Regions from separate parts of the Luteibacter pinisoli genome, predicted to be linked through region 1. Evidence: predicted binding sites of a transcription regulator. Region 1 holds the regulator's gene; each other region holds the start of a gene.
What was found. Region 1 encodes sigma-54, which starts transcription at its own class of promoters, with help from an activator protein. Its sites were predicted from a motif close to TGGCACGNGCNTTGC; they were not measured.
Positions count from the first base shown of each region.

Region 2: the regulator sigma-54 is predicted to act here: its motif matches at 2,344-2,358, upstream of fliD (flagellar filament capping protein FliD).
Region 3: the regulator sigma-54 is predicted to act here: its motif matches at 1,314-1,328, upstream of flgB (flagellar basal body rod protein FlgB).
Region 4: the regulator sigma-54 is predicted to act here: its motif matches at 5,440-5,454, upstream of FIV34_RS15675 (flagellar basal body-associated FliL family protein).

Region 1 is NZ_CP041046.1:1,022,795-1,029,863, forward strand. It holds gene hprK (HPr(Ser) kinase/phosphatase) at 1-48, opposite strand, end outside; gene hpf (ribosome hibernation-promoting factor, HPF/YfiA family) at 178-525, opposite strand; gene FIV34_RS04610 (RNA polymerase factor sigma-54) at 646-2,130, opposite strand; gene lptB (LPS export ABC transporter ATP-binding protein) at 2,243-2,962, opposite strand; gene lptA (lipopolysaccharide transport periplasmic protein LptA) at 2,967-3,566, opposite strand; gene lptC (LPS export ABC transporter periplasmic protein LptC) at 3,529-4,128, opposite strand; gene FIV34_RS04630 (KdsC family phosphatase) at 4,125-4,673, opposite strand; gene FIV34_RS04635 (KpsF/GutQ family sugar-phosphate isomerase) at 4,687-5,700, opposite strand; gene FIV34_RS04640 (BolA family protein) at 5,879-6,118, shown strand; gene murA (UDP-N-acetylglucosamine 1-carboxyvinyltransferase) at 6,165-7,069, shown strand, end outside.
Region 2 is NZ_CP041046.1:3,457,198-3,464,266, forward strand. It holds gene FIV34_RS15720 (PilZ domain-containing protein) at 1-141, opposite strand, end outside; gene FIV34_RS15725 (flagellar protein FliT) at 167-463, opposite strand; gene fliS (flagellar export chaperone FliS) at 460-876, opposite strand; gene fliD (flagellar filament capping protein FliD) at 898-2,256, opposite strand; gene FIV34_RS15740 (flagellin N-terminal helical domain-containing protein) at 2,398-3,849, opposite strand; gene flgL (flagellar hook-associated protein FlgL) at 4,150-5,346, opposite strand; gene flgK (flagellar hook-associated protein FlgK) at 5,349-7,069, opposite strand, start outside.
Region 3 is NZ_CP041046.1:3,465,885-3,472,953, reverse strand. It holds gene FIV34_RS21560 (methyl-accepting chemotaxis protein) at 1-111, opposite strand, end outside; gene FIV34_RS15800 (chemotaxis protein) at 265-1,182, shown strand; gene flgB (flagellar basal body rod protein FlgB) at 1,368-1,787, shown strand; gene flgC (flagellar basal body rod protein FlgC) at 1,784-2,197, shown strand; gene FIV34_RS15785 (flagellar hook assembly protein FlgD) at 2,207-2,863, shown strand; gene flgE (flagellar hook protein FlgE) at 2,885-4,111, shown strand; gene flgF (flagellar basal-body rod protein FlgF) at 4,132-4,872, shown strand; gene flgG (flagellar basal-body rod protein FlgG) at 4,935-5,720, shown strand; gene flgH (flagellar basal body L-ring protein FlgH) at 5,732-6,412, shown strand; gene FIV34_RS15760 (flagellar basal body P-ring protein FlgI) at 6,412-7,069, shown strand, end outside.
Region 4 is NZ_CP041046.1:3,446,567-3,453,635, reverse strand. It holds gene fliF (flagellar basal-body MS-ring/collar protein FliF) at 1-707, shown strand, start outside; gene fliG (flagellar motor switch protein FliG) at 721-1,710, shown strand; gene FIV34_RS15695 (flagellar assembly protein FliH) at 1,710-2,381, shown strand; gene fliI (flagellar protein export ATPase FliI) at 2,378-3,739, shown strand; gene fliJ (flagellar export protein FliJ) at 3,739-4,182, shown strand; gene FIV34_RS15680 (flagellar hook-length control protein FliK) at 4,175-5,320, shown strand; gene FIV34_RS15675 (flagellar basal body-associated FliL family protein) at 5,494-5,988, shown strand; gene fliM (flagellar motor switch protein FliM) at 6,002-7,012, shown strand.

The DNA.
Region 1 (7,069 bases):
CAGGACGCGGGCTTCGCCACGCATGCCCGCTACCCAGCGCAGGGCCATGCGTTCATGAACGCCGTCGAAGAGTTGTCTGGCGGTAAGCCGATCCACGAGAGGGTCCCTGTCAAGAAAAAAGCCGGCACACGGGTGTGCCGGCTTGCTTATATTGTGCCACAGGGGCGCTTTGGCGCTTTAGATCGCCGCGCGGGCCTCACGGACCTCGGCATTATGGTGATCCTTGAGCTTTTCCTTATGCTTGCGCAGCTGGTCGGCCAGTTTGGCGATCATGTCATCCACCGCGGCGTACATCCGGTCGTTCTTGCTGTCGTCCTGCACGCGGATATTGCTGTCGGCGTGCAACCGGGTGCCTGAACAATGGAGGGTGCCGCTGGCCTTGTGCTCGGCCTTATCCACCGAAAGCACGACGTCTAACGCAGTTATGTTGTCGAAAAGGCGTTCGAAGCGGCCGATTTGCTGTTCCACGCGCTCGCGCAGGGCAGGGGTAATGGCAATGTGCTGGCCGCTGATCTGGATTTGCATGACGCCTCCTTCTTACTGAGGGTGCCGCCGATGAGGGGCGGCGAGATGGGAATGGCCGGTTGCCACTCCTGAACCTTGAAACCGTGGGACCGTGATCCTCCGCGAGGGTTCCGCGTGCGGTTAGTTGGCGCGCACGCGTTCACTGGAACTTGGGATGCGCATCGCTTCCCGGTACTTGGCCACCGTACGTCGGGCCACCTGAATGCCGCGTCGATGAAGCTCCTCCGCGAGAGCCTGGTCGGACAGCGGGCGACGCGGGTCTTCCGCCGTGATCAGCTTGCGTAGCATGGCCTGGATGGCCGTTGCGGACGCGCTGCCGCCGTCTTCCGTGGCCACGCCGCTGGAAAAGAAATGTTTCAGCTCGAAGGTACCGCGCGGCGTGTGCATGTACTTGCGCGTGGTAACCCTGGAAATGGTCGATTCATGCATACCCACCTCTTCGGCCACCTCGCGCAGCACCAGCGGGTGCATGGCTTCGGGGCCGTAGTCGAGGAAGGCGCTCTGCCGGCGGACGATCACCTCGGCTACCTTGGTGAGTGTCTCGGCGCGCGACTGAAGGCTCTTCAGGAGCCAGCGGGCCTCCTGCAGCTGGCCCTTCATCCACGTGGCGTCGTCGCCCCGGGCGCGGGCTATCAGGTTGCAGTAATGCTGGTTGAGGCCCAGCCGGGGCTGGGCGTCGGCGTTCAGGCTCACCCGCCAGCGGCCATTCTCACGGCGGGCGTAGACGTCGGGCGCCACGTATTCCACCGGGGTGGCGTCCAGCGCGGCGCCGGGACGGGGGTCCAGGCTGCGGATGAGCGCGGCTGCCGTGGCCACGTCGGCCTCGCCGGCCTTGAGGCGGCGGGCGATCTTGGCGGTGTCATTGCGGGCCAGCAGCTCGATTTCTTCGGAAACGATGCGGATGGCCAGGTCGCGGTGCGGCGTGGTCTCGGCAAACTGGCCCAGCTGGCAAAGCAGGCAGTCGCGCAGGTCCAGGCTGGCAATCCCGGTCGGGTCGAAGCGCTGGACCCGCTGGCGCACCGCCTCGATCTCTTCCAGCCCGGCATGGAGGTCGTGCAGCGCCGGTAGGACGGCCTCGATGCCGTCGCGGAGGTAACCGTCTTCGTCCAGGGCGTGGATGATCGCCGTGGCGATGGCGTGGTCACGCGGGGTGAACTGGGACAGGTTGAGCTGCCACTCCAGATGCTGCTGGAGGCTTTCCGGCGCCGCATTCTGGGGTTCGAAGCCGTCTTCGTCGCCGCCCCCGTTACGTGACGGGGCGCCGGCGTAATCGCCCGCCTCGCCGTGGAAGCGGTCGTCGTCCCAGTCGGGGGCGAGCTCCTCGGAGGGGGAGGCGGTGGACTCTTCGTCCTCGCGGGCGGCCTTGGCCGGCACTTCGTCGCGGGTCCGGAAATCCATCGTTTCGTCAAAGGTGGCCGTTTCCTCGGTCGCCTCGGCTTCCGATTCAGCGTCTTCGGCGAACTCGAGCAGCGGGTTGCTCTCCGCTATCTGGCGAAGCTCGGCCTCAAGCTCCAGCTGCGACAGCTGGAGCAGGCGGATGGCCTGCTGGAGCTGTGGCGTCAGCGTGAGCTGCTGATGCAGGCGAAACTGAAGTCCGGGTTTCATTACCTTCGCAGGATCGGGTTACGAACGCATCGTAACCCTTCGCGGCCCCGCTAAACCAGCCGCCCGGCCAGCTAGGCCAGCTGGCCGATTTCGCATGTGCCTAAGTGGCAGATCAGATGCGGAATTCACGGCCCAGATACACCTCACGGACCTTCTCGTCGGCCAGGATGTGCTGCGGCGTGCCGCGGGCGAGCACTTCGCCGTCGTTGAGAATGTACGCGCGGTCGCAGATGCCGAGCGTTTCGCGGACGTTATGGTCGGTGATGAGCACGCCGATGCCGCGTTCCTTCAGGTGGCGGACGATGCGCTGGATCTCGCCCACCGAGATGGGATCCACGCCAGCGAACGGCTCGTCGAGCAGCATGTAGCGCGGGCGGGCGGCGAGGGCGCGCGCGATTTCCACGCGGCGACGCTCACCACCGGAAAGGCTGATGCCCTTCTGCTCGGCGATGTGCGAGATCTTCAGTTCGTCCAGCAGGCTTTCCAGTTCGACCTCGCGCTCCTTCTGCGTCATGTTCTCGCGCAGTTCCAGCACCGCGAGGATGTTGTCGGAGACGCTGAGGCGGCGGAATACCGAGGCTTCCTGCGGCAGGTAGCCGATGCCGAGCTTGGCGCGCGCATGCATCGGCAGGCCGGTGATGTCCTGCTGGTCGAGCTTGATCTGGCCCGCATCGGCCTGGATCAGGCCAACCACCATGTAGAAGCAGGTGGTCTTGCCGGCGCCGTTGGGGCCGAGCAGGCCAACCACCTCACCTTCGCGGATGGAGAAAGCGAAATCGCGAACCACCTGGCGGGCGCGGAACCGCTTCTGCAGGCCTTGGGCTGAAAGCATTGGGTCAGGGCTTCTTCGTGTTGGGTGCCGGAGCGGCGGGGGTCGCCGGTGCGGCAGGCTTGGCCGGCGCAGCCCCGGGCTGCGTCTTCGGCTGGAAGGTCATGTGCACGGTGGAGGCGCCATTGCTCTCGCCGGTCATCGTGCTGTCGTTCGTGTTGTAGGTGAGCTTGTCGCCATCGGCCGTGCCCTTGGTCGGCTGGTCGATATGCGCGTTGCCGGTGAGGATCGCGATGCCGGTATCGTTGTGATAATCGACATTGGCCGCGTGGCCGTGCATCCAGTTGCCGTCGTCGTCCTGCTGCTCGATCGTGGCCGGGCTGCCGACGATGACGGCGCGCGTCACCTGGTTCTGGTCGTCGAAATAGATGGTGGCCTTGACGCCGGTGACCTTCAGCGTGCCCTGCGTGATGACCACGCCCGTCGTATAGATGGCGATGCCTTGCGGCTGCTGGCTGCCATCGAAGGATTTTGCCTTGACGTCGACCACCTGCTGGCGGTCGGACTGCTTGGCCATGGCAGGCGACGCGGCGGCGAGCAGCGCCACGCCGCAGGCCGCGATCAGTGCCTTAGCGCTTGCGTGGCTGGTACGTGGTGTGGACTGCATCGAGGAGCTCCAGGTGCTTGGTGTCGAGGTTGGCGCGCATGCCTACGCCGTCCATTGTAGAGGTTCCCTGAACGATCCGCGCCGCCTCGGCGGTCTCCAGGCGGTTCTCTTTCGGCCACGCGGTGACCTCGGAGGTGTCGATGCTGGCGGGCGGATTGGTCTGGAAGGCGATGCGGTCCATGTGCACCAGGCCCTGGAGCTTGAGCATGGTGCCGTCCTTGTTCACCCATCCGTACTGCGAGTGTCCCGTCCACGGGGGCACGTCGGTTTCCTTGGTGGAGGGCAGCACGAAGTTGGGCGCATTGATGTACAGCGATTCGTCACCCTCGCGGCGCTCCAGGTGGGGCGCGATGAGCTTGAACGCGGGCTTGCCTTCCTCGTTGTACGAATCGAGGTCGAACGTGGTGAGCACGTAGCCCGAGCGCGGCGGCCCGATGAAGTCGTCCACCTTCTTCTCGGGAGCCACCCAGTAATAGAGCAGGACGCTGGCGCCGAGGGCGGCGAGCAGGATGCCCGCCATGCTTGCCGAGCTGCGGTCCTTGAACAGGTTCAGTGCGCTCACAGCCAGCGGTCCCGCTCGGCTTCGGCCTTGCCCTGGGCGGCGAGGATCATGTCCGCCACTTCGCGCGCCGCGCCGTAGCCGCCACCCAGGCGCGTGCGCCAGTGGGCACGCTCGGCCACCCACGGGTGGGCGTTGGCCACGGCCACGGCCAGGCCGCTGATGCCCATGGCCGGCAGGTCGGGCAGGTCGTCGCCGACGAAGGCGGCCTGTTCGGGCGCCAGGTTCAGGGCGTCGAGCAGCGCATTCAGCGTGGCGCGCTTGTCTTTCTGGCCCTGGTAGACGTGCTGGATGCCCAGTTCCTCGGCGCGCAGCGACACCGGGTGGCTGATCCGCGCGGTGATGATGGCCACCTTGATGCCGTTTTCCTGCAGCCGCTTCAGGCCCAGGCCGTCATGCACGTGGAAGACCTTGGTCTCGCGGCCGTCTTCGGCATACCACAGGCGGCCATCGGTGAGCGTGCCGTCCACGTCGAACACGATGACGCGGATGCGTGCGGCGCGCTCGAGGACGTCGGCGGGGATCTCGGAGTAATGCGTGTAGGCCATGATTCGCCGGGGTTCAGACGACGCGCGCGCGAAGCAGGTCGTGGATGTTGAGGGCGCCGACCACGCAACCGTCGGCGTCAGTGACCAGGAGCGCGTGGATCTGGTGCTTTTCCATGATCTGGGCGGCTTCGACGGCCAGCTTGTCCGAGCCAATGGTTTTCGGCCCACGGGTCATCAGCTGGGCCACGGTGGCGCCGCGGAGATCCACGCCATCGTCGTCCAGCGCGCGGCGCAGGTCGCCGTCGGTGAACACGCCGACGAGGCGGCCATCCGGCTCGACCACGGCGGTCATGCCCAGGTGCTTGCGGGTCATTTCCACCAGCGCCTCGCTGAGCGTGGCGGTTACCAGCACGCGGGGCACGTCGTCGCCGCTGTGCATGACGTCACCGATATGCAGGAGCAGGCGGCGGCCGAGGCTGCCGGCCGGATGCGAGCGGGCGAAGTCGTCGGAAGTGAAACCGCGGGCTTCCAGCAGGGCCACGGCCAGGGCATCGCCCAGGACCAGGGCCGCGGTGGTGCTGGCGGTGGGGGCCAGCCCGTGGGGGCAGGCCTCCGTGGCCACGTTGCCGTCGATATTGACGTCGGCCTGGCCGGCCAGCGACGAGTTCGGGTTGCCGGTGATCGAGATCAGGGCGATGCCCTGGCGCTTGATCGCCGGCAGGATGAACAGCAGCTCGTCGGTTTCGCCCGAATAGGAGATGGCCAGGACGATGTCGTCCGGCTGGATCATGCCCAGGTCGCCATGGCTGGCCTCGCCTGGATGGACGAAGAACGACGGGGTGCCGGTGGAGGCGAGGGTGGCCGCGATCTTCCGGGCGATATGCCCGGACTTGCCCATGCCCGAGACCACGACGCGCCCCTTGCAGGCAAGGATCATCTGGCAGGCACGGACGAAAGTGGCGTCCACGCGCCGTTCCAGCCCACGAATGGCGGCCGCTTCGGTGGCGATGACGGTACGCGCGCTACGCACGACGGTGTCCGCGTCGATGAGCAGGGGGGTGGCAGGCGGAGCGGTGCGGGCGTTCATGCGGCCTTGGGTCCGGGCGGAGGGCTGTCCCTGGGCAACCCGGAATGTCCATTTCTGCGACACCGGATTTCCATTACCATTACATATTCTCATTTTATCGTCGCTGCCATCGACCGGTGATTCAGGGTCCGTTTCGGAACCCCCGGCCCGCGGCGACCCCCTTCCCTACGGAGACCCCATGGACGCTGCCCGCATCCAGGCATTGATCGAAGCCGGTTTGCCCGGCGCCCGGGTGAACGTGCACGGTGACGACGGCGTTCATTTTGAAGCCGAGGTCGTTTCGGCACAGTTCGCCGGCAAGCTGCCGCTCGCCCGCCACCGCCTCGTCTACGCCACCCTTGGCGACCTGATGGGCGGCGCCATCCACGCGCTGGGCCTGAAAACCCTTACCCCGGAAGAAGCCGCCGGCCGCCCCTGACCCGCGCCGCGACCCATTCCGCTTTTCGAAGGTAAAAACGAACCCCATGGCCAAGATCCTTATCAGCGGCGGCCAGCCGCTCAACGGTGAGGTGAGCATCAGCGGCGCCAAGAACGCCGTGCTCCCCATCCTTGCTTCCTGCCTGCTCGCCGACGAGCCGGTAAGCATTGGCAACGTGCCGCACCTGCACGATGTCACCACCTTTATTGAACTGCTCGGCCGCATGGGTGTGCGTGTCGTCCTCGACGATCGCATGAAGATGCACATCGACCCGAGGCCGGAAAACTCCTGCGTCGCGCCGTACGAGCTGGTGCGCACCATGCGCGCGTCCATCCTCGTGCTCGGCCCGCTGGTCGCCCGCTACGGCAAGGCCGAAGTGTCGCTGCCCGGTGGCTGCGCCATCGGTTCGCGTCCGGTCGACCAGCACATCCGCGGCCTGCAGGCCCTGGGTGCCGAGATCACCGTCGAGAACGGCTTCATCAAGGCCAAGGCCAACCGCCTGAAAGGCGCCCGCATCGTCATGGATATGGTCACCGTCACCGGTACCGAAAACATCCTGATGGCGGCCACGCTGGCCTCGGGCACCACCATTATCGAAAACGCCGCCCAGGAGCCGGAGGTGGTCGATCTCGCCCACTGCCTCATGGCCATGGGCGCGAAGATCGACGGTATCGGCACCTCCACGCTGATCGTCGAAGGCGTGGAGCGCCTGCACGGCGCGCACTACGAAGTGCTGCCGGACCGCATCGAGACCGGCACCTTCCTGGTCGGCGCGGCGATGACCGGCGGCAAGGTGCGTGCGCGCGGCGCCCGTGCCGACACGCTGGACGCCGTGCTGCAGAAGCTCGAAGAGGCTGGCGCGCACATCAGCACCGGCAAGGACTGGATCGAGTTGGACATGCAGGGCCGCCGGCCGAAGGCCGTGAACCTGGTGACCGCGCCGTACCCGGC
Region 2 (7,069 bases), 2.2 Mb from region 1:
GGCCACCAGGACGTTGGCGTTGCGGTCGTTGACCGAGGCCAGCGCGGCCGGGGCCAGGCGCTCGCCGGTTTCACAGGTGGCGTGGAAACGGGCATCCCAGGTGACGCGCTCGGAAAAGGCGTTCCACGTGTCTTCGCTCATGGGCCTGCCACCGTTGGGAAGAAGATCAGAACGAAGTATACGCAGCGACGGCGCGGCGGACCCGGCGCGACGAATCCAGCGCCAGGGCCGTCTCATCGCGGGCGGCGGAAACCAGATCCTTGATCAGATTATCCATAAGCATGATGGACTTAAGCGATTCGAGCGTTTCCGGCGCCGGGCGCATGGTGCCGGCGCGCAGCACCGGGTCACGCTCGGCCTCGAGTTCGGTCAGGTCATCCCAGCGCCCTTCCGAGGCCGCGTGGTGCATGGCTTCGGTCAGGGTCAGCACGCGGTCAAGGTCGCAGAAAGCCGCCGCGTTCATGCCCCGGCCCCCGCCACCTGGCGATCTTCCGCCGGGATGGCCACCCAGCTGTCACGGACCTGGCCGAGCAGGGTCGCGACCTCGTCCAGCGCCAGCGTGTCAGCATGCATGTTGGCGAACAACAGGCGGCGGCTCATGTAGTCGTACAGCGCATCGAGGCGCTCGACCAGCGTGGTCTGGACGTCGTGGTTCAGCGCGGCCTGCAGGCCGCCAATGATTTCGATGGCCTTGGAAATGGCCTCGCCGCGGGACGCAACGTTGCCGGTGGCAATGCACGCCACCGCCAGGCGGATGCGCTCCAGGGCGCCATCCATCAGGAGGGTGATCAGGCCGTGCGCGTCGGCGGATTCGATGCCACCGCCGGTGCGGATCTGCTGGTAGGCGCCTGCGCCACGGGAGTATCCCAGTGCCATGTCTTATCGTTCCTGCCGGGCTTACTTATTCGAGTTGTTCAGCGAGTCGAACTGCTGCTGAAGGTAGCTGCTCGTGCTGCTGAGCTTGGTCATCATGGTGTCCAGCGCGGTGTACTGCGTGGTCAGACGCTTGGTGTAATCCTGCATCTGCACGTCGTAGTCCGACTGCTGCTGGGTGATGTCCTTGGCTTTCTGGTTCAGGTTGTTCGTGCGCTGGGTCAGGATGCCGGAGCTCGAGGTCCAGCTCGTGATCAGCTTGTCCAGCTTCGGTGCGATGCCGTTGTCGCCGCTGAGCAGGTTCTGGGTCTCCTTGGGATTGGAGGCCATGAACTTGGTGAGCTTGGTGGAATCGAATTTCAGCGTGCCATCGACCTGGAACGAGACGCCAAGATCGCTGAGCGAGCTCGGGCCTCCATTCGACGACACCCCCTGCGAACCGAGCAGGTTGGTGACCTGGCTCTTGAGCGACATGACCGTGGCGTCGCCGATCAGGGCGCCGACCTGGTTGTTGGTCGAGTCGTACTTGGTGAGGGTCTGGTAGGTGGAGACAAACGAGTTGTAAGCCGTGACCAGGCTCTGCATGGCCGTGGATACCGCCGACGTATCGGTGGTGATGTTGACGCTGCTGCTGCCTTCCTTGGTCAGCGTCAGGGTCACGCCATCAAGGGCGGAGGCCACGGTGTTAGTCGGGCTGGTCGCCGCCGTGCCGTCAATGGTGAACTCGGCGTCCTGGGCCTTGGTGGTCGGCGTGCCGGTCGCAGGATCGAATGCCAGCTGGGAAAGGCCGCCATCGCCGCCACTAGCAGTGACCGTGAACGCATTGGCTGCGCCCGTGGAGGTGGAATTCAGCACAAGGTGTGCGCCATCCGTGCCCGTCACGATGCTGGCGGAGACGCCGGGGTTATCCGAAGCCTTGTTGATCTTGTCGCGGATGTCCTGCAACGAGTTCGCCGACGAGTCGATATCCAGGCTCATCGACTTGCCACCCACCGCAATGGTCAGGGTGCCGGTGCCGACAGCCGCGGTGGAGCTCGAAATGGCGGTAGACGTGGTTTTCTGGGCGGCGGCGAGCTTACTCACCACGAGGTTGTAGCTGCCCGGAACGGCCGTACTATCGGCGGAGGCCGAAAGAATCGTGGAATCGCCTACCGAGGTCTTCTGCGTCGTGAATGCGGAACCGTCGGTCAGCGCCTTGATGGCGCTCTGCAGGCTGGTGAGCGACGACGAGAAATTGCCGATCGCTGAAATCTGGGTGGTGTTGGCAGTGCTGGCGTCGGAAAGCTGCTTGTCTTTCGCCGCGCGCTTGTTCGCCACAAGGTTGGAAACGATCGACGCGACGTCGATCGAGCTGGAACCGAGGGTCACCGGATTGGTCGTCATGAAGCTCTCCTTGAAGACGCTCCACTGCCCTGGGCGCCAATTTGTCGACGGGTGGCCGTGCATGCAGGGCCACCCGTGACAACTTAAGCAATTACCCTGCCAACCCCGGTAACGCCCGGGGCTGGCGGTGTCCCGCGGTTATTAGCCGAGGAGCTTGGTGACGATCTGCTGCGAGGAGTTCGCGGTGGCGAGCACCGAGACACCGGCCTGCTGCAGGATCTGCGCCGAGGACATGTTCGCCGTTTCCTGGGCGAAGTCGGCGTCGGTGATGGCCGACTTCGACGAGGTCAGGTTCTGCGAGATGTTCGACAGGTTGGAGATGGTCGAATCGAAGCGGTTCTGCACGGCGCCGAGGTCCGAGCGCAGGTCGGAAACCGACTGCAGGGCGGCATCGATGCGGTTGATCGTGTCGTTGGCGGCGTCAACCGTGGAGACGCTGGAATCAGCCAGGGTCTTCGTGCTGTCAACCGTGTAGCTGGCCGCGAAACCAAGCGTCGTCGCCTTCGTGCCGCCCACCGTCAGGGCCTGGGCCGACGACATGTTGAGCTTGCCGTCCGTACCCACGTAAGCCGTCACACCTTCGCTCGAATGAGCATTGATGGCGTCAGCGACGTCCTGGGTGGACTTGAAGGTGCCTTCGATCTTGATCGCGGTGCCCGAACCGACCTGGACGGTCAGGTCGCCAGCGCCCAGGGTGAGGCTCTGCGGGGAGCCAGCCGGAGCCGTGACAGCGGTCTTGACGCCGGTGGACACGCCGGTGCCGTTGACGGTGCCGTTGTTCTTGGCGACCGTGCCCAGACCGAGCGTCGATGCAGCCGAACCGCTGAACACGGCGTCGTTCGTCGTGCTGGCGTTGGTCAGGTCCAGTTCGCCGGTGGTGGCGTTCTTGGCGGCGATCGTGCCGCCAGCGGCGGTGTTGATGGCCGAGGCAAGGGCGGCGGCGTCCGTGTAGTTACCGGCGGCGACGTTGGTGGCAACGCCCGTGGTGACGTTGGTGACCTTCAGGTCGCCAGCGGCGAGGGTGAGGCCACCCGCGCTCTTGAACTGCGACGACAGGTCGACCGCACCGGTGGCGAGCTCGCCCACCTGGTTGGCCTTCATGCCCTGGTTCAGGCCGACGGTGATGACTTCACCGACGTTGGCACCGACCTGGAAGCTGAGGTTCTTGGCCGAACCGTCGAGGACCTTCATGCCGTTGAAGTTGGTCTGCGTGGCGATACGCGTGACTTCCGACAGACGCTGCTGCACTTCGGCGTCGAGGGCCTGGCGGTCGCTCGGCGAGTTCGAGGCATTGGTCGACTGCACGGCCAGCTCGCGGATGCGCTGCAGGTTGTTCGTGACTTCGTCCAGGGCCGATTCGGTGGTCTGGGCCAGCGAGATACCGTCGTTGGCGTTCTGCACAGCGCGGTTCAGGCCGTTGATCTGGGTGGTCATGCGGGTGGAGATCGCCATGCCCGCGGCGTCGTCCTTGGCGCTGTTGATGCGGTTACCCGACGACAGACGCTCGATGGCCGAGGACAGCTTGGTCTGCGAGGTGGTCAGGTTGCGCTGGGCATTCAGCGACATGATGTTGGTGTTGATGGTCAGAGACATCGTATTAATCCTTTGGTAGCGGAACCGATTGCCGGAGTAGTTGCGGCGTATTCCGGCGGGGTTCCGTTTAGGAAAGCCGTCCGCCTCAAGGAGGTTTACGGCACGCCGGGAGGAAACTTGAGAACTTTTTCTACCTGTCAACAGTTATTTTTTGACGGAGCGGGGAAAGAGGCCCTGCCCAGCCGCTGTCGAGGTAGGTATCGGCACGGGCGCGCCGGGGTTTAGGATCATTTTTCACCTCCGTGTGAGGAAATCCGGCCCTGCCCCCTTGCCGGCAACCCTGCCTTGCTTGAAAACGGATTACTTCAGGTAGTTGAAGAGCGAAAGGTTCTGCATCTTCACGTACGCCTGCTGCGCGGCATCCAGGGCCGACTGCTGCTGGGAAAACTTGCTGGCGGCGCTGGCGTAGTCCAGGTCCTGCAGATCGGACAGCGTGCTGTCGTACTGCAGCTTCATGTCGGAACCCAGGCTGGCCTGCTGGTCGAGCGTATTCATGCGCGCGCCGATCTGCGTGCGCGTATTGAGGAAGCTGCCTGCGGCCTGGTCGATGTTCTGCAACTGGGCGTTCACCGCGTTGTTCATCGGCGCACCGCCGCCGGGCGTTTCAAAGGCGGTGATGAGCCCCGCGACGGCGGAGAACACATCCTGTGACGATGACGGCGTGACGGAGAACGAATCACCCGCGGCCGGCGCACCGGTCAGGTTGATCTGCGCGCCGTTGAAATTGATGACGCCCGACGTGCCGGTATAGGTACCGGTGCTGATCGGTGCGCCGGTCGGATTCGCGGCGTCATGGATCTCGTAATTCGACGCATCGGTAAAGGTGATGGTGTAGCTGCCACCCGTCCATGCCGACGCATCCGTGACCGAGGTGGCGCCAACGACACCGGTACCGGTGTTCGTCGTGGCAGCGGCGGTCTGGAACGTACCGTTGCCGCCACGGATGGCCATGAACACGTCATCGCCACTGTCACCGGTGGCCACCTGGATGCCGGCGCCGGCCGCGACCATGCGCTGGCCCTGGTCACCGGAATAGGTGACGCCAAGGTCCGACTGCGTGAACGGCTGCGACGACGTGCGGCTGCCGGCAAACACGTACTCGCCCTGCCCGTCCTTCGTGTTCGCGATCGCGACGAGCTGCTGCAGGTTCTGGCGCATCTCGGCAGCGATGGACTTGCGCGATTCGTCGGTCTGCGTGCCGTTGCTGCCTTCCAGCGCAAGCGTGCGAATACGATCCAGCACATCGGAGGCGCTGTTAAGCGACTGCTCTTCCACCGACAGGCGCGTGTTGGCCATGTTGATGTTGCGCGTGTACTGATCGTTCTGCGCGCTGGCCGAATTGACGTCGACGGCACGCGCCGCGGCGGCGGGATTGTCCGACGGCGACTGCATGGCCTTGCCGTTGCCGAGCGCGAGCTGGGTCTGCGACAGCTCGTACTGCCGGTTCAGCATCTGGTTGACGGACTGTTGCTGCTGCCAGGTAGTGGAGATGCGCATGATCAGCTCTGCACGGCGGAAAGGAGGGACTGGAAGATGGAGTTCGCCGTGGTGATCACCTGGGCGGACGCCGAATAGGCCTGCTGGAACTTAAGGAGGTTGGCGGCCTCCTCGTCGAGGTTCACGCCAGCGACGCTTTGCTGTGAGGCGGTGGCCTGGTCGAGGATGCTCTGCTGCGCGCTCAGTGCCGTGTTGGCCGAGGCACCGGCCGTACCCACCTGGGCGACGAGCTGGCTGTAGGCCTTGCCGACGCTGGTCACGCCACCATCGAGCACGCCCACGTTGGCGACGTTGGCCATGGCCAGCGCGTTGCCGTTGTCACCGCTTGCGCTCGAGGCCGGCTTGACGCTGAAGGTGTCGTTGATCGCCGGCTTGCCGGTGAGCTTCAGTGACCAGCCGTTGCCGGTGATCGTGTCGCCGGAGGTGTAGTTCTGGTCCGGCCCACCGTTGACGCTGTAGGTGTTCGCCGATGTGAAAACGATATTGACCGGCGTCTTGAAGTTGGCGTTGGTCGCATCGGTCACCGTCAGGCCACCGAGCACGCCGCTGCCGGTATTGGTCGAGGCCTTGCTCGCGGCCAGCGGGCCGGAGGCGGCAATCTTGTTGGTGTCGCTGACGGCCACGCTGATGGACGACGCGGCGTTGCGCGTCGGCTGGATCTGGAACGAATCACCCGCCGCGGCGCCCGGGGTGACGGTGACCTGCATGCCACCGACCACGAACGGCGAGGCGGCCGTGCCGGCACCGGTCATCGGCACGGTAACACCGGCCGTCGTCGTCGCCGACCAGTTCACGCCGTCGAAGCGCATGACGTAATCGGAGCTGCCAAGCTTGGAGACATCCGAGACGACCGCCGAGACCGTGCCCGTGCCCGTGTTCTTCGTGCTGTTGAACACCGCGGGGTCGGCGATGTTGAACATGTTGCCGCCGGCATCACCGTTCAGGTCGATACCTTGCGCGCTCTGCTTGTTCACTGCGCTGGTCAGCGCAATGGCGGCGCGGCCGAGCTGGTTGCGCGCCGGGTCCAGGACATTGGTGCGGAAATCGAACGTGGCGCCGAGCGAACCCGAACCCAGCTGGTTCGAGATCACGGTGCCCTGCGGGTCCACCACCTCCAGCCGCGACGAGTCGTACTGGTTCGTGACCGTGGCGAGCTTGGTGGAACTCGTGCCGTTGACCAGCGGCAGGCCGTTGCCGACGCTCACCGTGTACATGTGGTCGCTGGTCTGCGTGACACTCACGCCGACGATCTGCGAGAGCTGGGCCACTGCCTGGTCGCGCTGGTCGAGCAGTTCGCTGGGCTCGGCGCCGTTGGCGTAGCCCTTCTGGATCTGGCCGTTGAGGTCGGCGATGTTCTTCGCCAGCGTGTTGATGTTGTCGACCGCGCTGCTGATCTGCTGGTTCGTCTGCGTGTCCAGCGACTGGAACTGCGTGGACAGCGACTTGAACGTGGAGACCAGCGAGGTCATCTGGCCGATCAGGGCCTGGCGGCTGGCGGTGTCCACGGGCGCGTTGGCCACGTCGCTGAGGGCGCCGAAGAAGCTGTCGAGCGAGCTCTGCAGGTTGGTGGAACCGCTGACCACGTTGTTCACCGACGCGGTGAGGCTGGCGTACTGCTGCGCGCGGCTCTGCCCGGAGTTCGCCGACCACACCTGCTGCGTCAGGAACTGGCTGTACGCGCGCTGCACGCTGACGGCGTCCGCACCCTGGCCGACGTAGTAGC
Region 3 (7,069 bases), 2.2 Mb from region 1:
CGCGCTGGCGGCGGCCGGGTACTGTGCCGAAAGGGCGCGCACACGCGCCGCATCACCGCTAGCGGCGGCGTGGGCGAGGAGGCGGACGTGCTGGCTCCAGAGCAAGGTCATGTCGTGCGTACGCTCATCAATAAGGGTTGCCCCCACTACATCGGTCAGGGGCCTCGGGACTTGAGCCAAGCAATCGCCGTGCCATGGCCGAAGGTAAAGAACCGGGCCGGGCCGCCGATACCCGGGAAGACCCCACACGCAGTCCTTCGCACCATGGCCCGTCCGCTCCTCGATACCGTGGAAAGCTTTACCCGCCTGGCGGGCCACAACCGCGTGGCCATGCTGCTGTTCCGCCTGGGCGACAGGCAGGCCTTCGGCATCAACGTGTTCAAAGTGCGCGAGGTGCTGCGCCGCCCGCGCCTCGAGCGGATGCCGAGCATGCACGAGCTGGTCTCGGGCAGCTTCGACTACCGCGGGCAGACCATTCCGGTGGTCGACCTCGCTGCGGCCATGGGCTATCCGCCGCTGGCCAGCGTGGACACCGCGCACCTGATCGTCACCGAGTTCAGCCGCTCCGTGCAGGCCTTCCTGGTGTCCGACGTGGACCGCATCGTCCATGTGGATGGCGGGCAGATGGCCGCGCCGCCGCCGGCACTGGGCTACGGCGCCCGGGTGAACGCCGTGACCCGCCTGGACGGCGACCTCATGGCGGTGGTGGACGTGGAGCAGGTGCTGGCGTCGATCAATCCGCAGCAGGTGGAAATTTCCGACAAGCTCCAGCAGGCCGCCCACGGCCAGCACGGCGGCACTCGCCGCGTGCTCGTGGTCGACGATTCGCTGGTGGCCCGCACCCAGCTGGCCGACCTGTTCCGCAAGCTGGACCTGGAATGCCTGCTGGCAAAGGACGGCGCCGAGGGCCTGGAACTGCTGCAGAAGCTGGCCAGCGGCCCGGCTGCCGAGCGGGTGAACCTGGTGGTGTCCGATATCGAAATGCCCTCCATGGATGGCTACGCCCTGACCCGTGCGATCCGTGAAGACGCCCAGCTGCGCGGCCTGCGGGTGCTCTTGCACAGCTCGCTCAGCGGCGTGTTCAACGAAGCGATGGTGGCCCGCGTCGGCGCCGACCGCTTTATCGCCAAGTTCCAGCCGGAAGTGCTGGCCACGGCGGTGCTGGAGCTGCTTCCCGCCTGACGGCCAGCGCCGGTGTAACGTCGCCCTGGCACCCCGGGGCGGCGTCGGAAAACCGGCACCGCGCAACGCGGCCTCGGGAAAATACTCAACAAACGGCGCTGCGGCGCCGTTTCGCGTTTCAGGGCAGGGCGTGGCACGCCTCTTGCTGATCCCTTCGGGCCAAGACCCACGAGGGGGCCACGCCCATGATCGACAAACCGGATCCGCTGCTCGGCATGCACCCGCAGGCACTCAGCCTGTGGCAGCGCCGTGCGGAAATCATTTCGTCGAACCTTGCCAATGCGGACACCCCGGGCTTCCTCGCCCGGGACGTCGACTTCCGCAAGACGCTCACCGCCGCCACCGGCGCGGTGGACGGCGACCACCTGGCCATGGCCGCGACCGAGTCCGGCCATATCGGCGGCAACCCGGCGTACGCCCTGGCCGATGCCGACAAGCTCGCCTATCGCGTCGCCACCCAGCCGTCGATGGACGGCAACACGGTCGATACGCAGATCGAGCAGGCCCAGTTCGCCAGCAACGCCATCCACTACCAGGCGTCGCTGAGCTTCATCACCGCGCAGATCCACATGATGCGCACCGCCATCACCGGAGGCAGTTCATGAGCCTGCTCAGCATCTTCGACGTCGCCGGCTCCGGCATGGCGGCGCAGTCCGCACGACTCAATACCACCGCCAGCAACATGGCCAACGCCGACAGCGTGGCCAACAGCGAAGCGGGGGCGTACCGCGCCAAGCAGCCGATGTTCGCGTCGGTGCAGTCGCAGGTGAACGGCCAGATGGAAAACCAGGGTGTTCGCGCCCTCGGTGTCACGGAGAGCCAGGCCCCCGTGCAGTCGCGCTACGAGCCGGCCAATCCCATGGCCGACGCCGACGGCAACGTGTGGCAAAGCAACGTCAACCCGGTCGACGAGCTGGTCAACATGATCTCCGCGTCGCGCTCCTACCAGAACAACGTCGAAGTCATGAACAGCGCAAGGCAGCTCATGCAGAAGACGCTCGACCTCGGCAAATAAGGCCACGCCATGACCACCGTCAGCGGTACCAGCAGCACCAGCAATACGTCCGGCACGTCGACCGCCTCGCAGCTGCAGTCGCAGACGCTGGACCAGTCGGACTTCCTGAAACTCATGGTCACCCAGATGACCAACCAGGACCCGACCAAGCCGATGGACGCCAACGACATGGTGGCCCAGATGGCGCAGTTCTCCCAGGTGGCTGCCACGCAGCAGCTGCAGACCTCGTTCGACACGCTGTCGTCCAACCTCACCGGCGACCAGTTCGTCCGCGCGGCCTCGCTGGTCGGCACCGACGTGCTGATCCCGTCGTCCGCCGTGAAGCTGGCTGATGGTGGCAGTGTCGACGGCGCGGTGAACGTCCCGCAGTCCGGCACGTACGTCAACGTGACGGTGAAGGACAGCGCGGGCAACGTGGTTCGCACCATTCCCATGGGCCAGCCCGACGCCGGCCTCCAGCAGTTTTCCTGGGACGGCAAGTCCGACGACGGCACGCCGCTCGCCGCCGGCGTCTACCAGATCTCCGCCACCTCCGGAACGACGGCAGCAGACACGTTCGTGAAGGGCAAGGTGGAAGGCGTCGGTTCTTCCGGAACCGACGGTACGTACGTGCAGGTGGCCGGTTACGGCGGTGCCCTGCTCAGCCAGATCGCACAAATCCTGTAATCCCACCGAGGACACGCCTCCATGCCTTTCGATATCGCACTCAGCGGCATTAATGCCGCTTCCACGGACCTGGAAGTCACCGCCAATAACATCGCCAACACCAGCACGGTGGGCTTCAAGGGCTCGCGCGCCGAGTTCTCGCAGGTGTATTCGGTGGCCGGCCAGAACCTTTCCGCCACGGCCGCCGGCAGCGGCGTGCGCGTCACCAACATCGCCCAGCAGTTCAGCGACGGCAACACCACGCAGACCGGCAATTCGTACGACATGGCCATCAGCGGCACGGGGTTCTTCACCCTGCGCGACGGCTCGGGCTATTCGTACACCCGCGCGGGCAACTTTCATCCGGACGACAACAGCTTCATCGTGAACTCGACCGGCCAGCACCTCCAGGTGTATCCGCCGACCGCGTCGGGCGGCTACGACCAGAGCGCGCTGCAGGATCTCCAGCTCACCTCGGGCACCTCGGCCGCCAAGGCCAGCTCGGCCATCGGCATCACGGCCAACCTCTCGGCCAGTGCGGCGGCGCCGGCCAACGCCACGTTCGATCCGAAGGACGACACCTCGTACAACTCGATGTCCACGTTCCAGGCCTACGATTCCTTGGGCGCGGCGCATACCGTCAACGTTTACTACGCGAAGGACGCCACCGGTTCCAACACCTGGAACGCCTACATGACCGTGGACGGTACCCAGGTCGGTGGCGCCCAGCCGATGGCCTTCAGCAGCGGCGGCGCGATCACCACGCCCGCCAATACCAAGCTGAACTTCGGCGCGGTGTCGCCCAACCCGGGCGCCAATCCGATCAACCTCACGCTGGACATGAGCAAGGTCACCCAGTTTGGCGATGCCTCCTCGACCACGGCCACCACGAACGACGGCTACGCGGCCGGCAAGTTCTCGGCCATCGACGTCTCGTCCGAAGGCGTGGTATCGGCCAAGTACACCAACGGCGTGTCGATGCCGCTGGGCCAGGTGGCGCTGGCGACGTTCGCCAACCCGCAGGGCCTGCGCCAGCTGAATGACACCAACTGGGCCGCCTCGGCGGATTCGGGCCAGCCCGTGCGCGGCTCAGCCGGCTCCGGCGACATGGGTTCGATCCAGTCAGGCCAGCTCGAGGCCTCGAACACGGCCGACCTGACCGCCCAGCTGGTGAACATGATCAAGGCGCAGCGCAACTACCAGGCGAACGCCCAGGTCATCTCGACCGACAACCAGCTCACCCAGACGATCATCCAGATCCGCAACTAAGCGCCTGAAGGAAAGTCGCCATGGACCGTTCCGTATACATCGCCATGACCGGCGCCACGCAGACGATGCGGGCGCAGGCCGAAGTCGCGCACAACCTGGCCAACGCCAACACCACCGGCTTCAAGGCCGAGCTGTCGGCGTTCCAGAGCCTGCCCGTGCAAGGCGATGGTTTGCAGACGCGGATCAATGGCGTGGCCCAGGGCATCGGCTTCGATGCCACCCAGGGTAACCAGATGGCCACCGGCAACGATCTGGACATTGCCGTGCAAGGCAATGGCTGGATCGCCGTGCAGACGCCGGACGGCGCCGAAGGGTACACCCGCGCCGGCAACCTGCGCATCGACGCCGACGGTCTTTTGACGGACGCGCGCGGGAATGCCGTCATGGGTGGCGGCGGCCCGATCACGGTGCCGCAGGCATCCAGCGTGAAGATTGGCGGGGACGGCACCATTTCGGTGGTGCCGCTCGGCCAGGCGCCGAATACGCTCACCACCACCGACCGCATCAAGCTGGTGAACCCGGACAGCGACCAGCTGCAGGCGGGCAGCGACGGCCTGATGCACATGAAGGACGGCAGCCAGCCCGAAGCGGATGCCAACGTCCGCGTCGTCTCCGGCACGCTGGAATCCAGCAACGTCAACCCTTCCGACGTGCTCGTGAAGATGATTTCGCTCTCCCGCGAATACGAAATGCAGGTCCGATCGATCAAGTCGGCCGACGAAAACGCCCAGTCGGCATCGAAATTGCTACAGGTGGGGTAACCACCGCCGCGCGACGCAAAACCGTCGCGGCATAGCAGGCGCCAAGCGCGCAGGAGTCACAGATGTTCACGTCCCTCTGGATCGCCAAGACCGGCCTCGATGCGCAGCAGACGCGCATGGATGTCGTCTCGAACAACCTGGCCAACACGAACACCACGGGCTTCAAGCGCGCCCGCGCCGAGTTCGAAGACCTTGCCTACCAGAACCGCGGGCAGGCTGGCGCCCAGACCACCGAGCAGACCACCTCGCCGACCGGCCTGATGATCGGTACCGGTGTGCGCGTGGTCGGCACCCAGAAGATGTTCGAGCAGGGCGGTTCGCAGCAGACCGACAACCCGCTGGACGTCCGCATCGATGGCCGCGGCTTCCTCCAGGTCACCATGCCGGACGGTACCGTCGGCTACACGCGCGACGGTTCGCTCAAGCGCGACCAGGACGGCCAGGTCGTCACCAATGACGGTTACCCGATCGAACCGGCGATCAACATCCCGGCGAACGCCACGGCCGTCACCATCGGCACCGACGGCACGGTCAGCGTCACGACCCAGGGCTCGGCCGTCTCGCAGACGGTCGGCCAGATCCAGCTTGCCGACTTCGTCAATCCCGCGGGCCTGGAGCCGCGCGGCGACAACATGTACCTGGAGACCACCGCCAGCGGTACGCCGCAGACCGGCACGGCCGGCCTCAATGGCCTTGGCACGCTCCAGCAAAACGCCCTCGAATCGTCGAACGTCAACGTAGTCGAGGAAATGGTGAACATGATCGAAACCCAGCGCGCTTACGAGATGAACTCGAAAGCCGTCTCGGCCGCCGATCAGATGCTCCAGTTCATCACCCAGAAGACCTGAGACACGTCGTCATGAAGCATCCGTTTATCCGCCTTGCGCTTGCCGCGCTGCCGATCGCCACCCTCGCCGGTTGCGCCATCGTGCCGCCCACGCCGAAGCCCATGTACACCGCCACGCTGCCGGTGGCGCCGCCGTCGCAGCCGCAGGCCACCGGTTCCATCTACGCCGACCAGCAGTCGATGGAACTGTTTGCCGACCCGCGCGCGCATCGCGTCGGTGACATCCTCACCATCACGCTGGTGGAGAGCACGCAGGCCACCAAGAAGGCCGCGACCAGCACCAGCAAGAAGAACGGCAACAACATCACCGCGCCGTCGATCCTTGGCCATGGCCTGAAAGTGGGCGGCAACGTCGCCGATACCAGCCTTGCCAGCAACAACTCGTTCGCCGGTGACGGTTCCTCCAGCCAGAGCAATGCGCTCACCGGCGAGATCACGGTCACCGTGGCGCAGCGCCTCACCAACGGCGCGCTCATCGTGCAGGGCGAGAAGTGGCTGACGATCAACCAGGGTGAAGAACTGGTACGCATCTCCGGCATCGTCCGCCCGCAGGACATCGGCAACGACAACATCGTGCTGTCCAGCCGCGTGGCTGATGCGAAGATCGAATACGTCGGCAAGGGCACCCTGGCCGATTCGAACACGCGTGGCTGGCTGTCGCGCTTCTTCGATTCGAAGTGGATGCCGTTCTGATGAAGACCATCCTCCGCACCGCCGCCGCCGTGCTTGCGCTGTTCGCGCTCCTGCCGGCGCATGCCGACAAGATCCGCGACCTGGCCCAGGTCGGCGGCGTGCGCAGCAACCAGCTGGTGGGCTACGGCCTCGTCGTCGGCCTGGATGGCAGCGGCGACCAGACCAGCCAGGCCCCGTTCACCACGCAGAGCCTGGAAAACATGCTCCAGCAGTTCGGCGTGAACGTTCCCGCCAACGTGCGCCCGCAGCTGAAGAACGCTGCGGCCGTCACCATCACCGCCGAAATCCCGCCGTTCGCCAAGCCGGGCCAGCGCATCGACGTGACCGTGGCCTCGATCGGCAACGCCAAGAGCATCCGCGGTGGCGAACTGCTGATGTCGCCGCTGAAGGGTGCCGACGGCCAGATCTACGCCATTGCCCAGGGCAGCGTCATCGTCGGTGGCGTCAGCGCCCAGGGCAAGAGCGGTTCCAGCGTGCAGGTGAACATCTCTGCCAGCGGCCGCATCCCCGGTGGTGCCAGCATCGAGCGCAGCGTGAACACGTCCTTCGACAAGGGCGGCGACATCATGCTCAACCTCAACACCGCCGATTTCATGACGGCCAACCGCGTGGCCCAGGCCGTCAACCAGAACTTTGGCGCGGGTACGGCCAACGCCA
Region 4 (7,069 bases), 2.2 Mb from region 1:
CCGCGGGCAAGCCGGCCACGCCGGGCCAGTCCGCCGCCACCCAGACCGCACAGAATCCCTCGCAGCAGACGCAGAGCGCCACGCGTAACTATGAGCTGGACCGCACCGTCAGCCACGTGACCGATCCGGCCGGAAAGGTCGCGCGCCTCACCGTCGCCGTCGTGGTCGATAACAAGACCGTGGCGGACAAGGACGGCAAGACCAAGAGCGTGCCGTTCACCCCGGAAGAACTGCAGCGCCTCACCGAACTGACCAAGAACGCGGTGGGTTTCAGCACCGCGCGCGGCGACAGCGTCAGCGTGATCAACGAAGCGTTCCACGGCATCACGGCCGACGATGCGCCGCAGAGCCCCGCCTTCTGGGAACGCCCTGGCATGCTCGACCTGATCAAGCAGGGCCTGGGCGTGATGGTGGCACTCATTGTCGGCTTCTTCGTGCTGCGCCCGATGCTCAAGGGCCTGCTGAAGCCGGCGCCGATGATGGAGCAGGGGATGGCACTGGCCGGCCCGATGCCGACGGTGTCGGTGATGGTCGACGACGATGACATGACCCCGGATCGCGTCCAGGTGAACCCGAAGGCCCAGCTTGGCGCACCCGCGCTGCTGGCCTATGAACAGAAGGTGGGTCTTGCCAAGCGCATGGCCGCCGACAATCCGAAACAGGTGGCGCAGGTCGTGAAGAGCTGGGTATCCGACGATGGCGGCTGAGTCGAAAGAAGCCCTGACGGGCGCGCAGAAAGCCGCGATTCTTCTGCTCACGCTGGGTGAGGAGGACGCCGCGTCCATCCTCAAGCACCTGGGTGCACGCGATGTGCAGGCCGTGGGTACGGCGATGGCGCAGCTGAAGAACGTCTCGAAGGAGCAGGTTGAGCTGGTGCTCAACAAGCTGCAGGAAGACGTGGGCCAGCACACGGCGATTGGCGTGGGCACGGAAGACTATATCCGCCGCATCCTGGTCAACGCCCTGGGCGAAAACAAGGCCGGCGGCCTGATCGATCGCATCCTCCTGGGCCGCAGCAGCAAGGGCCTGGAGTCGCTCAAGTGGATGGAGAGCCGCGCCATCGGCGAGATGATCGGCCAGGAACACCCGCAGATCATCGCGCTGGTGCTGGCCCATCTGGAGCCGGACCAGGCCGCCGAAGTCATCGGTTACCTGGCCGCGCGTACCCGCAGCGACGTCATCATGCGCATCGCCACGCTGGACGGCGTGCAGCCGCATGCGCTGAACGAACTCGATGAAATCATGGAGCGCCAGTTCTCGGGCAACTCCAACAAGCTGAAGTCGGCCACGGTGGGCGGCCTCAAGGCGGCAGCCGACATCCTCAACGCGATGGAAACCTCGCGCGAAGCCGAGTTGATGGGTGCCATCCGCGGCATCGATACCGGCCTGGGCGATCGCATCGAAGAACTCATGTTCGTGTTCGACGACCTCGCCGAACTCGACGACCGCAGCATGCAGGTGCTGCTGCGCGAAGTGCCGTCCGCTCGCCTGATCACCGCGCTGAAGGGCGCCGATGCGGCGATTCGCGAGAAGATCTTCGCCAACATGTCCAAGCGTGCGGCCGACATGCTGCGCGACGACCTGGAAGTGAAGGGTCCCGTCCGCCTGTCCGAAGTGGATGCGGCGCAGAAAGAAGTGCTGGCTACCGCGCGCCGCCTGGCTGACGCCGGCCAGATCAATCTCGCCGGTGGCGGGGAAGAATTCGTCTGATGAGCCTTACCTCGATCCTCTCGCGCGAACGCATCGACCAGTTCGAGCGCTGGGAGTTGCCGATCGTCGGCGGTTCCGACGTGCAGCATGCCGCGGACGCGGAAGAGGACGACACCCCGCATCGGCCCACCGTGGCCGAGATCGAGGCGATCGAGCGGCAGGCACGCGAAGAAGGTTTCAATGCCGGCCTGAACGAAGGCCGGGCCATGGCCAGGCGTGAACTCGCGGCGCAGGTCGCGCGCCTGGATGCGCTGTTCGCCGCCGTGGAGCGGCCGTTTGCCGAGCTCGATAGCGACGTGGCGGGCGACCTCGCGGTGCTGGCCACCGTGATCGCCGAGCGCGTGCTCGGCTACGAGATCGCCACGCGCCCGGAAAAAATCCTCGACGTGGTCCACCAGGCCATCGATGCGCTGCCGTCGGCATCGCGCCATATCAAGATCCACCTGAATCCTGCCGACGCGGCGCTCGTACGCGAGCACCGTGCGTCCACCGACCACGAAGGCACGGTCGTCGACGACGCCGCGCTTGAGCGCGGTGACGTCCGCCTGGAAAGCGAGCAGTCGCGCCTCGATGCGCGCGTACGTACGCGCCTCGCGTCCGTGATCGACAGCGTGCTGGACGGCCAGGCGAGCGACGAAGACGTCGCTGGCGACGAGTCGGTCGAGTCGTGAGCACCGATAACCACAAGGCCACGCGCACCGCGCACTGGCGCGAGGCCCTTGCGGTGCAGCGCGCCAATGTCGAGCGCGTGCGCCCGCTGCAGGCCGAAGGCAAGCTGCGCCGCGTGGTCGGCCTCACCCTCGAGGCCGTCGGCTGCGAGGCACCCGTCGGCTCGCGCTGCATGGTGGCCGGCGCCGATGGCAAGCAGCTGGAAACCGAAGTGGTCGGCTTCTCCGATGGCCGCCTGCTATTGATGCCTACCGGCGAGATGCATGGCGTGCTGCCCAATGCGCGCGTCACGCCGGTCGCTTCCATCTCCGGCGTACCCGTGGGCGATTCGCTGCTGGGCCGCGTGATCGGCCCGGACGGCGTGCCGCTGGATGGCATGGGCCCGCTGCTGGCGCGTGATCGCGCGCCGCTGCGCCGTGGCCCGATCAACCCGATGTTGCGCCAGCCGATCGACACCCCGCTCGACACGGGCGTGCGCGCCATCAACGCGCTGCTGACGGTCGGGCGCGGCCAGCGCATCGGCCTGTTCGCCGGTTCCGGCGTGGGCAAATCCACGCTGCTGGGCATGATGACCCGCTTCACCAACGCCGACGTGGTCGTGGTGGGCCTGATCGGTGAGCGTGGTCGCGAAGTCAAGGAATTCGTCGATCACACGCTGGGCGAAGAAGGGCGTCGCCGTGCCGTGGTCGTTGCCGCGCCGGCGGACGCACCGCCGTTGTCGCGCCTGCGCGGTGCGCAGGTGGCAACGGCCATCGCCGAGCACTTCCGTGATGAAGGCAAGCGCGTGCTGTTGCTGATGGATTCGCTCACCCGCTATGCCCAGGCCCAGCGCGAAATCGCCCTGGCCATCGGTGAGCCCCCGGCGACGAAGGGCTACCCGCCGTCGGTGTTCGCCATGTTGCCGGCCCTGGTGGAGCGCGCCGGCAACGACGCGGAAGGCCGCGGTTCGATCACGGCGTTCTACACCGTGCTTACCGAAGGCGACGACTACCGTCATGACCCGATCGCCGACTCCGCGCGCGCCATCCTCGATGGCCACATCGTGCTCTCGCGCGACCTGGCCGAAGCAGGCCATTATCCCGCCATCGATATCGAGGCCTCGATCAGCCGCGTGATGCCGGCGGTGGTCAGCAAGGACCATATGCGCGCCGCGCAACGCTTCCGCCAGGTCTACTCGGCGTACCGCCAGCAGCGCGACCTGATTGCCGTGGGCGCCTACCAGAAGGGCAGCGATCCGCGTACGGACGAAGCCATCGCGCTTTATCCCACCCTGTCGGCGTTCCTCCAGCAGGAAACCGACACGCCTGTTTACCTCGACGAGGCCGAATCCGGCCTCGTCGATGCGGCGAAGGCTAACTGATGCCCTCGCGCGCAGACCGCCTGCAACCCGTGGTGGACCTCGCGGCCGACAAGGCCGAGGACGCCACGCGCGCACTCGCCACGCAGCAACGCGCGGTGGCCGACGCGGAGCACCAGCTCGCCGAGCTGCGCCGCTATCGCAACGAATACGCCGAGATGCCCTCGGGTATCGGCGTCGCCGAGCTCCTGAACCGGCAGCAGTTCCTGCAGAAAATCGACATGGCCATCGTCCAGCAGCTTGGCGAGGTGCAGCGCCGCGAGCGCGCCCTCGAGCGTGCGCGCGTGGATTGGGCGGAAGCCCGCGGCCGTGCGAAGGCCCTGGATTCCGTCACCGCGAAATACCGCGAGCAGGAGCGTAAGTCGCAGGACCGCCGCGAGCAGGAACAAGCCGACGAACGCTCCCAGTACCGCCGAACGACCTCATCGAGCCCCACCCATGAATAACGCCTCGCTGCTTCTCAACGCCGCTCGCCCGACGCCGCCGGCGCCCAAGCCGTCGACCTCGCCGTCGCCTGCGTCGCCCGACGAAGCGGCGCCGTCGGCATCGCACGGCTTCGACCATGCGATGTCGGCCGCCCACGCGAGTGCCAGCAAGCCGGCCAGCAGCCAGCACGGCCACGACACGACGGGTGCATCGAAGGCCGCCGACAAGGCGCCGGCCAACAAGGCACCCGACGCGAAGGCCGCGGGCCAGAAAGACGCCGGCAAGAAAGCCGATGCGCAAAAAGACAAAGACACAGCGAAGGACGATGACGACAAGACGACGGACGACACGTCCATCGCCGCGTCGATGCTCGCCCTCATCGGCGTCCCCGTGCAGGCCACCCAGGTGGCCATGAAGGCGCTCGGCGCCGCGAAGGACGTGGCCACGGGTAATCCGGCCGGCGCGCTTGCCGCCCTGACGGGCACGGGCGACGCCGCTGCGGCGACGAAGGACGCCGGGCTCAACGCGGTGGGCCTCGCCACGGCCGCGGCTGCCGACGGCAGCGCCGCCGTCGCGACGCCGGCAGTCGCCCCGTTTGCCGCGCTGCTCGCCAAAGAGGCAGGCGTCGCCGACGCAGGCAAGGACGACAAGGACGGCGTCGACCCGGCGTCGCTCGGCAGCATGCCGTTCGCGCATGCGCAGGCGGCCGGCCACCTCGATGGGCCCATGCAGCTGCAGGCCACCCAGCCGGTGACCTCGCCGCAGTTCTCGCAGGATCTCGGCGAGCAGATCGCCTGGATGAGCTCGGCCGCGGGCAACGTCAAGGAAGCGCGGATCAAGCTGCATCCGGAAGAACTTGGCAGCATGGATGTGCGCGTGAGCATGGACGGCGGCAAGGTCAACGTGGCCATCATGGCCCAGCACCCGGCAGCCGTGCATGCCGTGCAGCAGACGCTGTCCAACCTGGACGCCATGCTCGCCCACCACGGGCTGTCGCTGGGCCAGGCCGAGGTCAACCAGGGCGGCGCACAGCAGAACCAGGGTGGCCAGGACCAGGGGCAGGGCGGGTCGTCCGCCCAGGCCGATGGCGCGGGTGACGCCATGGTCAGCGCGGCTACGTCGCGCGTGTCGCGCGGCCTGGTCGACGAAGTCGCCTGACGCCACGCGCGACGTCATACCGTCGCGCGTCAATTTTCCGGCTCAGTCGCCCGCGGGCCCATCTGGCCGAAAACCCCTTTAAATGCGGCTTCCGCTGGTGCACCGCCTGCTGTGCGAGATGGCACGCCGCTTGCAACAATACACAGCATCCGCATCAACGAGGTTTCACCGGCATGGCCACGGCAAAGAAAGAAGGCGAAGAAGGCACGAAGAAGAAGGGCAAGGGCAAGCTCCTTGCGATCCTGGCCATCGTCGTGCTCGCTGCGGGCGGCGGTGGCGCGTTCTTCATGCTGAAGGGCGGCCACCCGAAGAGCGCCGAACAGGCTGCCGTCGAGGCCGCCAAGGCCAAGCCGGCGGTTTACCTGCAGCTGGACCCGGCCTTCGTGGTCAATTTCCAGGACGACACGGCCCTGCGCTTCCTGCAGGTGGGCGTGAACGTCATGTCGCACGATCCCGAGGCGATCAATGCCGCCAAGGAATCGGATCCGGAAATCCGCAACGCCCTGCTGATGCTGTTCTCCGCGCAGGACGTGAAGACCCTCTCCGACGTGAAGGGCAAGCAGAAGCTGCAGGCCGCGGCGCTGGCCGAAGTGCAGCGCGTGCTGAAGGAAAAGATCGGCCGCCCGGGCGTCGACGCCCTGTATTTCACCAGCTTCATCATGCAGTGACGGGCGTCCAGCCATGAGCGACATCCTCACCCAGGAAGAAATCGATGCGCTCCTGGCGGGCGTGGAGGGCGGCGCCGTCGAGACGGAGCTCGAGCCGCCACCGCCGCCGGGCTCGATCCTCGATTACGACTTCACCCAGCAGGACCGTATCGTCCGCGGCCGCCTGCCGACGCTGGAAATGGTCAACGACCGTTTCGCCCGCTACTTCCGCGCCAACCTGTTCAACGTGCTGCGCAAGTCGTGCGAAGTGTCGGTGCTGGGCGTGAAGATGACCAAGTTCAACGAGTACGTCCACTCGCTGGCCGTACCGAGCAACCTCAACCTCGTCCGCATCAAGCCGTTGCGCGGCACCGCGCTGATGATCTTCGAGCCGCGCCTCGTGTTCACGGTGATCGACAACTTCTTCGGTGGTGACGGCCGTTTCCATGCCCGCATCGAAGGCCGCGACTTCACGCCGACGGAAAACCGAGTGATCCAGATCGTCCTGGCCGAGGCGTTCAGCGCCATGGCCGAGGCCTGGGCGCCGGTGCTGAAGATGCAGTTCGAATTCCTGAACTCGGAGATCAACCCGCAGTTCGCCAATATCGTGAGCCCCACCGAAACCGTGGTGGTCTCCCGCTTCCACGTGGAGCTGGATGGCGGCGGTGGCGAAATCCACCTGACCCTGCCGTACTCCATGGTGGAGCCGATCCGCGAGCTGCTGGATGCGGGCGTGCAGAGCGACCGGGCCGAGCGTGACGACCGCTGGATCCAGAACCTCCACGAGGAGATCCTGGATGCCGAGGTGGAGGTCACCTCCATGCTGGCCGAAGCGCGCCTCACCATTGGCGACTTCCTGCACCTGCGCAAGGGCGATGTCATCCCCATCAGCATGCCGGACCTGGCCACGGTATTTGCCGAAGACGTGCCGATTTTCCGTGGCCGCATGGCAAACGCGGCCGGCAACAAGGCTGTGCAGTTCGAATCGCACATGCGCCGGCCGTCCATGAAGACGCACCGCCCGACCAGCGCCGAACCGGTCTGAGTTACGGCGTCAACTGACCGACACGGTGACTAACTGCCGTCGAGCGTCAGCTTTCCG